3 regions of the Pantoea sp. SYBGC1 genome follow, and region 3 is predicted to be linked to each of the others. Evidence: predicted binding sites of a transcription regulator. Region 3 holds the regulator's gene; each other region holds the start of a gene.
What was found. The regulator PurR, encoded in region 3, represses purine synthesis genes. The targets are predictions, from matches to a motif close to CANGCAAACGTTTGCNTG.

Region 1: cvpA (colicin V production protein) is a predicted target of PurR. The motif match lies at 2,712-2,729, and genes of this name have one in related genera.
Region 2: pyrD (quinone-dependent dihydroorotate dehydrogenase) is a predicted target of PurR. The motif match lies at 3,535-3,552, and genes of this name have one in related genera.

What each region holds. Positions count from the first base shown of each region.
Region 1 is NZ_JBXUNM010000001.1:1,125,585-1,131,136, reverse strand. Features, by position in the region: gene accD (acetyl-CoA carboxylase, carboxyltransferase subunit beta) at 1-351, shown strand, start outside; gene folC (bifunctional tetrahydrofolate synthase/dihydrofolate synthase) at 522-1,790, shown strand; gene dedD (cell division protein DedD) at 1,780-2,541, shown strand; gene cvpA (colicin V production protein) at 2,791-3,276, shown strand; gene purF (amidophosphoribosyltransferase) at 3,313-4,830, shown strand; gene AC2CF9_RS05195 (UbiX family flavin prenyltransferase) at 4,968-5,537, shown strand.
Region 2 is NZ_JBXUNM010000001.1:89,058-94,609, reverse strand. Features, by position in the region: gene rlmKL (bifunctional 23S rRNA (guanine(2069)-N(7))-methyltransferase RlmK/23S rRNA (guanine(2445)-N(2))-methyltransferase RlmL) at 1-411, opposite strand, end outside; gene AC2CF9_RS00400 (YcbX family protein) at 508-1,617, shown strand; gene AC2CF9_RS00395 (cell division protein ZapC) at 1,794-2,330, opposite strand; gene pyrD (quinone-dependent dihydroorotate dehydrogenase) at 2,482-3,492, opposite strand; gene AC2CF9_RS00385 (glycosyltransferase family 2 protein) at 3,613-4,611, opposite strand; gene AC2CF9_RS00380 (lipopolysaccharide biosynthesis protein) at 4,614-5,552, opposite strand, start outside.
Region 3 is NZ_JBXUNM010000001.1:342,328-347,879, forward strand. Features, by position in the region: gene punC (purine nucleoside transporter PunC) at 100-1,293, opposite strand; gene punR (DNA-binding transcriptional activator PunR) at 1,402-2,313, shown strand; gene purR (HTH-type transcriptional repressor PurR) at 2,310-3,335, opposite strand; gene AC2CF9_RS01670 (C40 family peptidase) at 3,633-4,421, opposite strand; gene AC2CF9_RS01675 (Grx4 family monothiol glutaredoxin) at 4,774-5,106, shown strand; gene rnt (ribonuclease T) at 5,145-5,552, opposite strand, start outside.

The DNA.
Region 1 (5,552 bases), 780 kb from region 3:
GCGAAAATGCAGGAGCGCGGTCTGCCTTATATCTCCGTGCTGACTGACCCGACCATGGGTGGCGTTTCTGCCAGCTTTGCGATGCTGGGCGATCTCAACGTGGCGGAGCCAAAAGCGCTGATCGGTTTTGCCGGTCCACGCGTGATTGAGCAGACGGTACGTGAAAAGCTGCCGCCGGGCTTCCAGCGCAGTGAGTTCCTGATTGAAAAAGGCGCGATCGACATGATCATCCGTCGTCCGGAAATGCGCTTTAAGCTGGCGAGCCTGCTGGCAAAAATGATGAACCTGCCGGCTCCGCAGCTGGATGGCGAGCCGCCGGTGGCGGTGGAACCAGAAAGCAACGACGCCTGACAGGCAACCGAAAGGCGCAGCGATGCGCCTTTTTACTTTCATTCCGTACATCCCATTTTCAGTGAGCAGCCGTGCCGGTTTCTGCCTGTTGATAGCCATCAGCCGCGCGCAGGCCCCTCTTTCCGCCGCTGCGCTGAACGATGAGCTGTACTACGCAACAGACGGGACTCATGAACACGCATCAGCCTCCTCAGGGCACGTCGCCGCTGGCCACGTGGCTTCACTATCTTGAGCATCTTCACTCACAGGCGATTGAACTGGGTCTGGATCGTATTCAGCGCGTTGCCGCGCAGCTTGACCTGCTGAAACCCGCTCCCTTTATCTTTACCGTCGCCGGCACCAACGGCAAAGGCACCACCTGCCGCACCCTGGAAACGCTGCTGATGGCAGCAGGCTACCGCACGGGCGTCTACAGTTCGCCGCATCTGGTACGCTACACCGAGCGCGTGCGCGTGCAGGGCGCGGAGCTGCCGGAGGCGCAGCACAGCGCCAGCTTTGCTGAAATTGAGGCGGGGCGTGGTGATACCTCGCTCACCTATTTTGAATTTGGCACGCTCTCTGCGCTTAATCTGTTCCGCCAGGCGAATCTTGACGTGGTGATCCTCGAAGTCGGACTGGGTGGCCGTCTTGATGCCACCAACATTGTTGCCAGCGATGTGGCGGTGATCACCAGTATCGCACTCGATCACACAGACTGGCTTGGCCCCGACCGCGAGAGTATCGGGCGGGAAAAAGCGGGTATTTTCCGCGCCGGTAAACCTGCCGTGGTGGGCGAAGCGGAGATGCCGGCAAGCATCGCTGCGGTGGCCGCAGAGACCGGTGCCGTGCTGCATCAGGTCAATCGCGACTGGCAGTGGCAGGGCGGTAGTGATAGCTGGATGCTGCAGGATGCGCAGGGTGATCTGCGCGATCTGCCGCTGCCGCAGGTGCCGCTGCCGAATGCGGCCACGGCGCTGGCTGCGTTACGCGTGTCGGGTCTGCAGGTGCCTGACGCCATTATCCGCGCGCATCTGCCGCAGGCGGTACTGGCAGGGCGTTTCCAGACCATAAGCCATGCGCCGCAGGTGATTCTGGACGTTGCGCACAACCCGCACGCCGCTGCCTGGCTGGCGTCGCGCCTGGCGGCGCTGCCCGCGGGCGGAACGGTTCATGCGGTAGCGGGTATGCTGCACGACAAAGATATTGCCGGTACGCTCGCTGCGCTGGCGCCGCAGGTGACGCACTGGTACTGCGCGCCGCTGGCAGGTCCGCGTGGCGCATCAGCAGAGGAGCTGCTTACGCATCTGGAGAGCGGGACGGCATATGACAGCGTCGATGCGGCGTGGCGGGCGGCGCGTGCGCAGGCCAGTCAGCAGGATGTGATTCTGGTGTGTGGGTCATTTCACACCGTAGCACAGGTTATGGAATCGATGGCAGCGGAGAACGGCAGTGGCGAGTAAGTTTCAAAATCGGTTAGTGGGCACGGTGATCCTGGTGGCGATTGGCGTCATTGTGCTGCCGGGCCTGCTGGACGGTAAGAAAAAGCATTACAAGGAAGAGTTTGCAGCGATTCCGCTGGTGCCGAAGCCTGACGATCAGCAGGATAGCGAAATGGTGCCGCCGGTCACGCAGCCGCTGCCGTCGCAGCCGCCGGAAGGCGCCGGTGCTGCGCAGCAGTCAGCGACCACTCAGGCCGCGCAAAATCCGGCCGTCAGCGGCAGCGCGCAGCCGGTGCAGAACAGCCAGCCGAGCGTCGTCACGCCACCGGCGGTGCATCAGCAGACGCAGCCCAAAACCCAGCAGAAAGCGGCTGAGCAGACGAAACCTAAAACCACCGAGCAGAGCAGGCCGAAGCCGGCAGAGCAACCGAAGCCGAAGCCGGTGGAGACGCCAAAACCCGCAGAGCAGCCAAAAGCAGCGGAGCAGAGCAAGCCGGCAGAAACGCCGAAGCCAGCCAGCGCGCCGGCCGGGCAGGCGTATGTGGTACAGCTTGGCGCACTGAAGAACGCTGCGAAAGTGGACGAGATTGTGGCGAAGCTGCGGCTCTCTGGCTACCGCGCCTTTACCGTGCCGTCATCGCCGGTACAGGGACAAATTACCCGTATCTACGTCGGACCTGACGCCTCTAAAGCGAAGCTGCAGAGTTCGCTGAGCGAGCTGCAGAGCGTTTCCGGACTGGGCGGCGTGGTGAAACCCTATAGCGTGCGCTGAGAGGCTGATAAGCCACGCCGATAGCAGTAACAGGCGTGGCTTATAGCGCGTGAATGCCGGATTGAAGCCGTTAATTAACATTAAAATCAGCTAGTTAAATATTGCTGATAGTAACGGGCGAAGGAATTATTTTTCCTCGCCCTTTTTCATCACCGCGAACGGGAAAAGGCTACGCAAACGTTTTCTTTTTCTGTTAGAATGCGCCCCGAACTGGATGCAGGGGTGCGAAGCACTGTACTGGAAGCGTTCATGATCTGGATTGATTACGTCATTATTGCGGTAGTTGGTTTTTCGGCTCTGGTCAGCCTGATTCGCGGGTTTGTCCGGGAAGCCTTATCTCTTGTTACCTGGGGATGCGCGTTTTTTGTCGCCAGTCATTACTACGCCTACCTGGCAGTCTGGTTTACAGGTTTTAACGACGAACTGGTTCGCAACGGCATCGCAATTGCGGTGTTATTCGTTGCCACCCTGATTGTGGGTGCCATCGTGAACTATGTGATCGGCTCGCTGGTTGAGAAAACCGGCTTGTCGGGAACCGACAGGGTGTTGGGGGTCTGTTTCGGGGCGTTGCGTGGCGTGCTGATTGTTTCCGCCATTCTTTTCTTCCTTGATACATTCACCGGCTTTTCAAAAAGCCCGGACTGGCAACAGTCTCAGCTCATTCCCCAGTTCAGTTATATCATCAGGTGGTTTTTTGATTACCTGAAAAGCACGTCAAGTTTTTTACCCCGGTGACACCATCGGGAGTGCGGCTAATGAGGAAATGACAATATGTGCGGTATTGTTGGTATCACCGGTTTTATGCCAGTAAACCAGTCGATCTATGACGCGTTAACGGTGCTGCAGCACCGCGGACAGGATGCCGCCGGCATTTGTACTATCGATGCGCTGAACTGCTTCCGCCTGCGCAAAGCAAATGGTCTGGTCAGCGACGTGTTTGAAGCGCGTCACATGCAGCGTTTGCAGGGCAATATCGGTATCGGCCACGTGCGTTACCCTACCGCCGGCAGCTCCAGCGCCTCTGAAGCGCAGCCGTTTTACGTTAACTCCCCTTACGGTATTACGCTGGCGCATAACGGCAATCTCACCAATGCGCATGAGCTGCGCAAACAGCTGTTTGAGACCGGTCGCCGTCACGTTAATACCACCTCCGATTCAGAGATCCTGCTCAACATTTTTGCGCAGGAGCTGGATCGCTTTCAGCACTATCCGCTCGATGCGGAAACCATTTTTGCCGCGGTAGCGGCAGTGCATCAGCAGGTGCGTGGCGCTTACGCCGTGGTGGCGATGATTATCGGACACGGTATGGTGGCGTTTCGCGATCCCAACGGTATTCGTCCGCTGGTGCTCGGCAAGCGCGCTATGCAGGATGGCCGCACAGAGTATATGGTTGCCTCGGAGAGCGTGGCGCTGGATACGCTGGGGTTTGAGTTCATTCGTGACGTTGCGCCGGGTGAAGCGGTCTATATCACTGAACAGGGTCAGCTTTCGACCCGCCAGTGTGCAGAGGATCCGAAAAGCAATCCCTGCCTGTTTGAATATGTCTATTTTGCCCGCCCGGACTCTTTCCTGGATAAGATTTCCGTCTACAGCGCGCGCGTGCGCATGGGCACCAAGCTCGGTGAAAAAATTGCCCGGGAGTGGGAAGATCTCGATATCGACGTGGTGATTCCGATTCCGGAAACCTCCACCGATACTGCACTGGAGATTGCGCGCATTCTGAACAAGCCCTACCGTCAGGGATTTGTGAAAAACCGCTATGTGGGCCGCACCTTTATTATGCCGGGCCAGCATCTGCGCCGCAGCGCCGTACGCCGCAAACTCAACGCCAATCGTGCAGAGTTCCGTGATAAAAACGTGCTGCTGGTGGATGACTCTATCGTGCGCGGTACGACTTCTGAACAGATTATCGAGATGGCGCGCGAGGCGGGCGCTAAGCGGGTTTACCTCGCCTCAGCTGCACCAGAGATCCGTTTTCCGAACGTCTATGGCATCGACATGCCAAGCGCCACCGAGCTGATTGCCCATGGCCGTGAGGTGGAGGAGATTCGCAAGCTGATTAAGGCGGATGCGCTGATCTTCCAGGATCTGAACGATCTGATTGAAGCGGTACGCGAAGAGAATCCGGACATTGAGCAGTTTGAGTGCTCCGTTTTTAACGGCGTTTACGTCACCAAAGATGTGGACCAGCAATACCTGGAGTATCTGCAGTCGCTGCGTAACGACGATGCCAAAGCGCTGCAGCGTCAGAACGAAGTGGAAGGGCTGGAGATCCATAACGAAGGCTGACTGAGCTGTTATCCGGCACTCCCGACGGGGCAGGCGCAAGCCTGCCCCGTCTGTTTTGCGCTTTTTCACCGGGCGCCAGCGCAATTTTGCCTGTAGCAGGCTATCATTGCCGATTCTGAACAGAGTAAGGCAGAGTTATGAAACGTCTCATCGTGGGTATTTCCGGCGCCAGCGGCGCAATCTACGGCGTGCGGCTGCTGCAGGTGCTGCAATCGGTGCCGGAGGTGGAAACCCATCTGGTGATGAGCCCGGCAGCGCGCCAGACGCTGGCGCTGGAAACGGACTACAGCGTGCGGGATGTGCAGGCGCTTGCCAGCGTGGTGCATGACGTGCGGGATATCGGGGCAAGCATCTCTTCCGGCTCATTTAAAACGCTGGGTATGGTGATCCTGCCGTGCTCAATGAAAACGCTCTCCGGCATTGTACACAGCTACAGCGACAGCCTGCTGACGCGCGCCGCCGACGTCGTGCTGAAAGAGCAGCGCCGCCTGGTGCTCTGCGTACGCGAAACTCCGCTGCACGTCGGTCATCTGCGTATGATGACCACGGCGGCTGAACTGGGCGCGATGATAATGCCGCCGGTACCGGCGTTCTATCACCGGCCGCAGCGTATTGAGGATTTAGTCGACCAGACGGTTAACCGCGTGGTGGATCAATTTGATATCACGCTGCCGGAAGATCTGTTTATGCGCTGGAATGGCGCATAAACGTTGCGCGCTGCA
Region 2 (5,552 bases), 250 kb from region 3:
AATACCAGGCTGCTCGCGATCCACGCTGGGGCGCGGCAGATCCTGACGCGTAAAGCAGTCAACGATCGCATCTTTGATACGCAGCGCGCCAAACTGGCTGTTGCGGATGACGTCGTTGGTGCCGCTGAAATGGATGGCAAAGGTGGTTTCGCTGTCAAACAGCTCAGCCCAGGGGATACTCTGCGCGCCGACATAGAGATCGAGGTCACTCCAGACACCGAATTCTCCCAGCGGCAGCAAAATACGTGAAGCCAGACGGCTCCACAGCAGGCTTTGGTACATTACGCGATCGTCGGCACGGAAGTGGACGCCGCCCTGCACCACCTGCAAATCCTGCGCGCCCAGCGCGTCCAGCTCAGTTTTCAACAGCTCTTCGAGCCCACGCGCCGTACTGGCAAACAGAGAATTCATATCGTCACTTATACTCTTGCTAAAATTGCTGCGCATTATAGCGAATCAGCGTCCTATGTCATAAAGTTAGCTTCTTTTTGTCTGCAAGGAGCGATGATGATTACCTTATCCCGTCTTTATATTCACCCGGTCAAATCGATGCGCGGCCTGCAGCAGTCGCATGCACAGGTACTGCAGAGCGGTCTGGCGTTTGATCGCATCTTTATGATCACCGAGCCAGACGGGACATTCATCACCGCCCGGCAGTTTCCGCAGCTGGTGCGTTTTACGCCGGTTGTGCTGCCGGATGGCCTGCTGATTAACGCGCCGGACGGTCAGCAGGCGCTGATCCGCTACGCCGACTTTGCGGCAGAAGAGAGCGAAACCGTTGTCTGGGGCAACACCTTTACTGCCCGCATCGCGCCGGAAGCGATTAACCGCTGGCTGAGCGACTATTTTCCGCGCCCGGTACAGCTGCGCTGGACAGGTGAGACGCCGACGCGACGCGTAAAGCGTTTTGACGCCGTACCGCTCGGCTTTGCCGACGGCTATCCGTTTCTGCTGATCAATATGGCGTCAATGCAGGATCTGCAGCAGCGCTGCCCGGCTGGCGTACGCGTGGAGCAGTTTCGCCCTAACCTGGTGGTCAGCGGTGCCCCCGCCTGGGATGAAGATAGCTGGAAGCGGCTGCAAATCGGTGACGTTGAGTTTGTCGTGCCGAAACCGTGCAGCCGCTGCATATTTACCACTATCGGAACGGAAAACGGAGAGAAACATCCGGCGGGGGAGCCGCTGACTACGTTGCAGGGCTTTCGCAACGCGCAGGATGGCAGCGGTGATATCGATTTTGGCCTCAATCTGATAGCCCTGAACAGCGGGCTGATCCGCAGCGGCGACAGCGTGACGATTCTGGAACGCCATACCCCACGCGTCTATGGTGCCGGCAAGACTGAAACTCCACTGACAGCAGAGACAGGCGCGCCTGCCAGCGTCACCATTACCTGTCAGGGCCGGCGTTTTGAGGGAGATAATCAGCAGGTATTACTGGAGCAGCTGGAGATGGCCGGGTTTCGTATTCCCTACTCCTGCCGGGCCGGGCTGTGCGGCAGCTGTAAAGTTACGCTGGTTGGCGGCACCGTCAGGCCGTTAAAGCAGAGCGCCGTACGCGCTGACGGCACTATTCTGAGCTGCAGCTGTATTCCGGCCAGTGACATTGAGCTGGGTTGACTGCTCCCCGCCCTAAAGGGCGAGGATTCCCACTTCAACGCAACCTACCTAAGCCGCATTACGCGGCTTTAGGGTTTACAGTCGCTCCGTGGGCTAACGCGGTCAGCCCGGCCGCTTTTATATGTTACCGCGCTTATATCCCCGCCCGATTGGGCGGGGGTTTACGGAGCATAATGCTAAACCGCGCGCGCGTACCAGGTCGCCAGCTGCAGCGGCTGCAGGCGATCGTTCATGATTTTGATCGCGTCGCCAAGCTGCATGCTTTTTCCCGCCATGCTCAGCGCCGGCTGCGCCACCAGACAGAGCGCCGCGTTTTCACTGCTTTCTACCACCAGCAGCTGTGCCTGCTCACCGCTCTCAGCCAGCGTAGCCGTGACCATATCGCCTGCGACCGGCTGCCAGCTATGTTTATGGCTGATGAAGTGCCAGCTTTTTGGCATCAGCGGCTTGAGGAAGCGGCTTGCCACCAGCGCATTCAGGATCAGCTCGGCACGCTGATGAGCGGATAATTCACTCTCACGACAGCGGTCGTCGAAACTAAAATAGAGTGCGGCGTCATCGACGCAAAATCCGCTGCTGTTAAAAGCGTCGGGCGTCAGCATTTTGCGGGAGAAGCGGGAGCGGAAGAGTGTGCCATCAGCCAAATCAAGCATCATACGGTCATGCTCGGCGTCATAATACCAGCGCCAGTTGTCATCGGGTTTGATTTTCATGATGTGCCTTGTGGGATTCTGCTGCGCTAAATGGCGCCTAAAAAATAAAATATCGCTTTAAGCAAAAAGCTGAAAAATAGAACAACAGGGGAAAATATAAACGAGCCAGAGGGAGAAATAAACCCCCTGGCCGGGGAAAGTGAGATATGTCTTAGAGGTGGGTCACGATATCTTTAATTAAAGCTGGTCCCTGATAAATAAATCCGGAGTATATCTGCACCAGCGTGGCGCCCGCGGCAATTTTTTCCCGTGCGGCGATGAGGGAATCTATTCCACCAGCGCCAATAACAGGTAAGCGCCCCTGCAGCTCCTGCGCCAGCCGGCGGATCACCTCTGTGCTGCGCGCCTGAACCGGGCGTCCGCTCAGGCCGCCCGCTTCATCTGCATATTTAAGTCCGCTAACCAGCGTACGATCCAGCGTGGTATTGGTTGCAATCACACCATCAATCTGGTGGCGCACCAGGCTGTCAGCGACCTGGATTAATTCCTCCTCAGACAGATCCGGCGCAATCTTTACGGCCACCGGGACATATTTAAGGTGTCGCTGCTGTAGTTCCTGCTGTTTTAATTTAATCGCCGCCAGCAAATCGTCCAGCGCATCGCCATATTGCAGCGTACGCAGGCCAGGCGTGTTAGGTGAAGAGATATTTATCGCAATATAACCCGCATGGGCGTAGACCTTCTCCATGCAGATCAGGTAATCCTCTTTCCCCTGCTCAACCGGGGTATCTTTATTCTTACCAATATTGATCCCCAGCACGCCTTTAAATCGCGCTTTTTTGACGTTCTCTACCAGATGATCAACTCCGTGGTTATTAAATCCCATGCGGTTAATGATGCCGCCCGCCTCAACCAGACGGAACATACGCGGTTTATCATTTCCCGGCTGCGCGCGCGGCGTTACCGTCCCGACTTCAATAAAACCAAACCCCATCGCGCCAAACGCATCAATGCACTCCGCGTTTTTATCCAGCCCGGCCGCCAGACCCAGCGCGTTGGGAAATGTCAGGCCCATACAGCTTACCGGACGCGCCGGCAGCGACTGCCGAATCAGCCCCTCCAGCGGCGTACCGCTGATAAAACGCAGCTGCTGGAAAGTGAGTTCATGCGCGCGCTCGGGATCGAGTTTAAACAGGGCGGGCCGGACGATGGGATATAACATGCACTCTCCTGAATGGCAGTAAAGGAAGAAACAGCGGGTGCACGGGAAAACGTGCGCCAGAATGGTAAGGTGCTCTGGCGCAAAAGTAAATTAGTGACGAACCTCAGAACAGAATCGCGATCAACGGCGGGATGAATAACGACTCAGGCGATTACGGCACGCCTGCAGACCGTGATAGAGCGGCGGGCAATACCAGAGCAGTTTCAGCCGGGTATTATGCCGTAATACGCGCCGCACCAGAGTGTTTACCCGCGGCTGCCACTCGGCAGGTACTTTAATGCGGTGTTTACGGATCTGTGCCAGGCAGCCATGCATAATGGTCTGATAGTAGTCGTCCAGTAATGCCTCATCCTGCGGCAGCTGCTGCTCTCGCAAAAACGCTTCGCTGCTGTCGCGGGCGATAAAGTAATTTTTTATCCAGGAGAAGTCGCGGGTGCTTTGCGACAGCGAACTCTGCATAAAGCGCTTGTAGTAGTAGCTCTCGCCGGTGCAGTAGAAGCTGTGCGCCTGCATATAGAGTGCGAACATAAAAGGCGCATCTTCATGATTCTGAATCGGCAGGAAACTCAGCCCCAGCCGCTCAATCAGCTGCCGGGAAATGATGCTGCTCCAGATCACCCGGTGCGCCGACTGATGCTGGATCAGCGTGCGCAGGCTGTCGCTGCCGCCGGAGAAAAGGCCGCTGACGTGACGCTGATGAATCGTCTGATAGTGGCGCTGCGGTTCCGGGACGTCGAAAAACATTTTTGCGCCGAAGCAGAACAGCTCAAGTCCGGTATGCTGCGCCTGCGCGCGCCGGAAATCGGCAAAGAGAGTGGCGGAGATAAAGTCATCGGCATCCATAAAATAGAGGAAATCGCCGGTGGCGACCGCCAGCCCTTTCATCCGCGCTGCGCTGACGCCGCCGCGGTTGCCGCTCAGCAAAGTGACCTGCGGATGCGCCGCAGCGAACGCCGTAAGCCAGCTTACGCTCTCATCCGTTGAGCCGTCGTCAATAATAATGATCTCATCTGCCGGCGACGTCTGCTGCAGCAGCGACTGCATCGTCTCCGGCAGCCACGGGGCGCAGTTCCAGTTCGGAATAATGACCGAGATAGTCGGGACGGGGCGCGACGTCATACTTATCCTCTTTCTTCAGCATTAACAACGGGGGTACGGCGCAGGCGCTTCAGCACCAGGCTATGCAGCAGACAGCAGACACCGAGATTTACGGCACCAATCAATGCCAGCCAGAGCAGATTAATCCAGCGATTCTGATTCCATTCAATAGGCAGCAGCGTGCTCAGGCCGGCAATCAGGCCCGATACTGCCCAGATTAGCGCCACGTCGCGCGTCAGCCAGCTGAAGTGAATACCCGGCGCAAAACGACGGTGTACAAGCCATGCCCAGCCAACCAGATAGAAAATGTTCTGCGCCAGCCACAGCCAGCCGGTTCCCAGCGCGCCGTAGTGAATCGCACACCAGATGTTAAGCGGCACCAGCAGAATGGCAAACAGGGTAAAGCCCTGCATATGGAGTTTAAGGTTGCCATTCACGTACTGCAGGTGATAGAGCAAGCCACAGATCGCCTGAATTCCGCTGCCTAAGGCGTAAAGCGTCAGGACAAAAGCCATCTCATCGACGATCTGCGTTTTTTGCGTCCATGCCCAGAGCAGCGGACCCGAATAGCAGGCGATGGTGATACTGAGCGGTGCCATAAAAATGGCGACCGCCTGCGTGGTGTAACGGTAGAGACGCAGAGATTCCGCATCGCCCTGTTGCCGGGTTTTCATACCGGTCATGCGTGGCACAATCGCCTGCATAATCGGGCTGCTAAGCAGCAGGATACCGGTCGCCGCCGTTGCCACGACGGTAAAGGATCCGTACTCGCTCAGCGGCAGAGTTTTAGACAGCACCAGACGGTCAATCTGCGAGATAAACGTCCAGATTGCGCTGGAGAACGCGGCGCTCAGCGCAAAGCGAATAAAAGGCCTCAGCACCTCTTTCAGGTCGCTGCGCTTCTCTTTGCGCGCGGCGCGCGGGATAAGCTGATACGCCTTCCAGATGCAGCAGCCCGCCTC
Region 3 (5,552 bases):
GACCGGGAGCGCTGTTCTTGTTATGAATATCAGAAGAGACAGCGACCTGCCGCGGGACGGCGGGCAGATCGCTCTCTGGCAAAATAGCACCAGACCGGCTTATGCGTTGTCTTCGCAGGGATGGGCGATATCGGCTGATTTTGCTGTTGCGCGCTGCCAGGCGAAGCCCATCCAGGCGAGCACCACCGTACTTACCATTACCAGCGTAGTGTGATAAAGCGCCTGCTGCAAACCAGCCGAGACAATCAGGCTGGCAAGGAAGCATAAGCCAAGCTGCAGCAGATTCTGTAAACCGGCTGCTTTACCGCTGGCGTGCGGGAACGGCGCCAGCGCGCTGGCAACCACAATCGGGTAGATAGCGCCGTTTGCCAGCGCCATCCCGCAAAAAGGCAGCAGCAGGGCAAAGAGCGACGGCGCGGGAAGCAGCGCAACGGCAAAGAGGCTCAGAATGCTCAGGCTGTAAATCAGCAGCAGCCACGGCAGCAGCTGCGCGCCCTGAAAGCGATTAAGCAGCGCACGACAGCCAAAACCGCCAATCAGGAAAGCCATCGTCTGCGGCACATAGCTGAGCCCGATATCGGCCGGGGTTAAGCCTGCGGCCGCCAGAATAAAGGGGGAGCCCGTCAGCCAGGCAAAGAAGCTGGCAGAGCAGGCGGAGTAAATCAGCACATTGCCACTGTAGGCGCGGGTAGCGAGCAGCGTCAGCCAGCCAGGCTGATCGCCGCGCGCCGCCTGAGAGATACGCGGCGAACGAAGTCTGAGGGTACCTGCCAGCAGCACCAGCGTAATCAGCGTCAGCACCAGGAAAATAGTGCGCCAGTGAAAATGACTCATCAGCCAGGCACCCAGCAGCGGAGCCAGAGCAGGAGAGAGCGCCACCAGCGGCATAATAGTGGCAAACACTTTATTGGCCTGCGCTTTAGGGTAGCGATCGATAACCAGCGCCTGCCAGCTCACGGCGGCGGCACAGACGCCCACAGCCTGAATAAAGCGCAGTGCCAGCATCAGCCAGACGTTGTCGGCCCACAGCATGGCCAGACAGCTCAGGGCAAATATTGAGAGGCCCGCCAGTAAAACCGGTTTGCGGCCAATTCGGTCAGAGAGGAGTCCCCAGCCCACCTGCGCACAGGCAAAGCCCGCCAGAAACAGGCTCAGGCTGGCGCTGATAACACCCGGAGCGGTGGCAAAATCACGCTGCATATCGCTGAATGCGGGCAGATACATATCCGTGGCGAGAAAGCCGAGCATGCTCAGCAGCGCCAGATAGGGCAGAAATCCTTTAGATGACATCACTATTTTTCTCATTCGGCAGGGAAACGCGGAGGAGTGTAAAAGGGTGCAGTCAGCTTTGTGAAACGCTAATATTTGCAGAGTGCTGTTAAATTTTTTGAAGGCAAAAATATGTGGTCTGAATATGCGCTTGAGGTGGCGGACGCCGTCGCCCGCACCGGCAGTTTCAGCGCGGCAGCGCAGGAGCTGCACCGCGTGCCTTCTGCTATCAGCTATACCATCAGGCAGCTGGAGAGCTGGCTGGCCGTGGAGCTGTTTGAACGCCAGCATCGGGAAGTGGTTCTGACGCCAGCCGGCGAGCATTTTGTGCGTGAAGGCCGCTCTGTTATCAAAAAAATGCTGGCGACGCGACGGCAGTGTCAGCAGCTGGCCAACGGCTGGCGCGGCCAGCTCACTATTGCCGTTGATTGTATCGTCAAGCCGCAGCGCACGCGCCAGCTGGTGAAAGATTTCTATCGCCACTTTCCCGATATGGAGCTGATCATCAGCTATGAAGTGTTTAACGGCGTATGGGATGCGCTGGCTGATGGCCGGGTTGACGTAGCCATTGGTGCCACGCAGGCGATCCCGGTTGGCGGACGCTTTGCTTTTCAGGATATGGGCGCCCTTAACTGGCGCTGCGTGGTCAGTCCGGATCACCCACTGGCGCAGAGCGCGCATCCTGACGAAGAGGCGCTGCGCGCCTGGCCGTCGCTGGTGCTGGAAGATACGTCGCGCGCGCTACCGCGCCGTATGACGTGGACGCTGGATAATCAGCGCCGGCTGGTGGTGCCGGAGTGGGAAACCGGAATCGACTGCCTGCAGGCTGGCCTGTGCGTAGGGATGATCCCGGGACACCTGGCGCGGCCGCTACTGGATAGCGGCGCGCTGGTGGAGCTGATATTGCCGCAGCCTTTTCCGGAGAGTCCCTGCTGCGTCAGCTGGGCCGGGCAGCGGGCGTCGCCGGCGCTGGCCTGGCTGCTGGAATACCTGGGAGATGCTGAGACGCTAAATCATGAGTGGCTCAGCGAGCGCCGCGCTTAGCGGCGATAGTCGCGAAACGGACCATCCCCGACCGAGCGACGCTCAATCAGGCTGGGCTGAACTTCAATCGTTTGCGGCTCTTCGCGTTTACTGGTAATGCGGTCCAGCAGCATCTCCAGCGCTTTTTCACCCAGCTGAGCTTTGGGCTGATGCACTGTCGTCAGCGCCGGCGTAAAGTAGCGGGCGTTGCGCACATTGTCATAGCCGATCACCGAAATATCCTGCGGAACGCGCAGGCCCATCTCATCGGCGGCGCAGATCGCGCCCATTGCCATGATGTCGCCGCCGCAGAACACAGCGGTAGGACGCTGCTTCTGGCTCAGGATCTGCTGCATCGCCTGATAACCCGACTCAGGTTCAAAATCGCCCTGCACGATCCACTCCGCACGCACCGCGATCCCCGCCTCTTGCATCGCCTGCAGGAAGCCGGCGTGCCGTCCGCCGCCGGTATTGCGCTCCAGCTGGCCCGGGATAGCGCCAATATCGCGATGACCGCGCTCGATCAGGTAACGACCGGCCAGGTAGCCGCCCTGAAAGGCATTATCCTGCACGGTATCGGTAAAATCACCGCGGGAAGCGCCCCAGTCCATGACCACCATCGGAATATTGCGATTCTCTTCCAGCATCTGAAGCAGATCGTCCGGATACTCAGAGCACATCACCAGCAGGCCATCTACCCGCTTTTGCGCCATCATCGACAGATAGGCGCGCTGCTTTTGCAGGTCATTGTGCGCGTTGCCCAGAATCAGCGTGTAGCCCTGAGCGAAGCAGTGATTTTCAATTGCTTCGATGATTTCAGCAAAGTAGGGGGCTTCACTGGACGTTGCCAGCAACCCCAGTGTTTTAGTGTGATTAACCTTCAGGCTGCGCGCCACGGCGCTGGGAGAATAGTGCAGCGCTTTAATCGCCTCCCACACGGCATTACGCGTCTCTTCAGCGACAAAGCGCGTTTTATTGATGACGTGCGAAACCGTGGTCGTTGATACGCCAGCGCGTTTTGCCACATCTTTAATTGTTGCCATGAAAATGGACCTCTTAAACCTATCGCAACTTTATGATAAGTATAGTGTTAAACGTTTGCGTCTGCGCAGGGTTTTCTGCCTCATTCCAGCGTAAAAATGGCTGATTCAGGGCGAGTAATTAACCGCAACAGATAATGACAGCAGCGTGCGCAAAAGGTGTTGCGCAACGAAAGGCGGCGATTCTAGCAAGGCAAGGGGCATAAAACGAGATTTTTACCTGCGGTCAGATGAAAATATTTAGAGTCCGACAACTGGCGTGTAGTCAGGCCGGGACGCGCGCGGCATGTTGCGCAACTGCTAACGAATGGTTTTAGGCGTCATCATGCGGCGTGCGCCAACATAGTGCTTCTGCCAGTAATCTTCACCCAGCGCGCTGATCTGGATATCTTTGCCGGTACGCGGCGACTGAATAAATTTGCCGTTACCCAGATAAACGCCAACATGATCGGCTGTGCCGCGATTATTGATGCGGAAAAACACCAGATCGCCTTTCTCCAGCATTTCGCGCTTGATGGGAGCGGCATCGCGCAGATGATACATTTCATTGGCCGTGCGCGGCAGCTTGAAACGGACCAGATCTTTATAGGCGTACCAGACCAGGCCACTGCAGTCGAATCCGGTAAGCGGAGAGGTGCCACCCCACTGATAAGGTTTGCCCAGCTGGCCCATAAGTTTAGTCATGGCGGTTTCACGCGCCTTCTGATAGCGCAGGCGGTGGGATTTGCTGAGCCTGATACCGGTCAGCGCATCATTACTCTCTTCCGCTGCCGCTGTTTTCCGGCTGGTACGCTGATGACCATATTTTTTGCTGGCAGAGAGGGCGGGCGCTTTTTTACGGGCGGTACGGGAAGTCACAGGCGGTTCTGCGTGCAGGCTTTTTTTCGATTTAACTTTTTGTACGGGCGTGACGCGTGTTTTTTTAGCCGAGGTTTTAACCGGACGTCGTTTGCGGCGTTCATCGTCGCGCGCACTCTTTTTCTCCGCTTTCTGCAGGCTGGCGTTAACCGGCTTGTGCGGTGAAGCAGCGGCCACGTTAAAAAACAGCTGAGCAAAAGCCAGTATGAAAAGCGTAATCAGTAAACGCATAGTCCGGTTACAGGTTCGGCAGGCTGCAGAAGCAGACCGCGGCAATATTAGAAAATTCTGATCAGCGATCAGCGCCGGATTGATTCTAATCCACTTTTTTTACAAAAGGTAAGGTCTTTTTTATTAAATCCATCAACACAAGGGCTGTGCAGCAAAAATGAGCGGTTTCAGGCGGTTAACGCAGCATATTTATTGCTAATCGTGTATTAATACACACTTCGTCATACGCCCGTGGCGGCAAACTTAACAAACATGGCGATTCATGCCGCAACGAGGCAAATTCCCGATTTCAGTCGCGGGATGAAGTCGCTACAATAAACAAACACGAAGTGAAGAATTAAGGAAGGCAAAAATGAGTACTGTTGAAAAAATTCAGCGCCAGATCGCAGAAAACCCGATCCTGCTGTATATGAAAGGATCGCCAAAACTGCCAAGCTGCGGCTTCTCAGCTCAGGCTGTTCAGGCGCTCTCTGCCTGTGGCGAACGCTTCGCGTATGTCGATATCCTGCAGAATCCTGATATCCGTGCTGAACTGCCAAAATACGCTAACTGGCCAACCTTCCCGCAGCTGTGGGTGGATGGTGAGCTGGTCGGCGGCTGCGATATCATCGTTGAAATGTTCCAGCGCGGTGAACTTCAGCCGCTGATCAAAGAAACCGCTGAGAAGCACAAAGAAGCGGAATAAATCAAAAGGCCGGCGCAGCGCCGGCCTTTTTTATTCTCTTACTCTGCCGCGCTTTCGCCTGCGGCTTCGCTCTCTGCTTCAGCGTCATTCAGCGCCAGCGGCCAGCCACCTAAACGCTTCCAGCGGTTTACCAGCTCGCAAAACAGCATTGCCGTCTGCTCTGTATCATAGAGCGCCGAGTGCGCCTGCGTGCTGTCAAAATCGATACCTGCCGCCTTGCACGCTTTCGCCAGCACCGTCTGTCCCAGTACCAGCCCGCTCAGCGCTGCCGTATCAAAGGTGGCAAACGGATGGAAGGGGTTGCGCTTCAGGCTGGCACGCTCAGCCGCCGCCGTGACAAAGCTGTGATCAAAGTTGGCATTATGCGCCACGATAATCGCCCGGTTGCAGCCGCTCTCTTTGAGCCCTTTGCGCACCTGTTTAAAGATGGCGTGCAGCGCTTCATA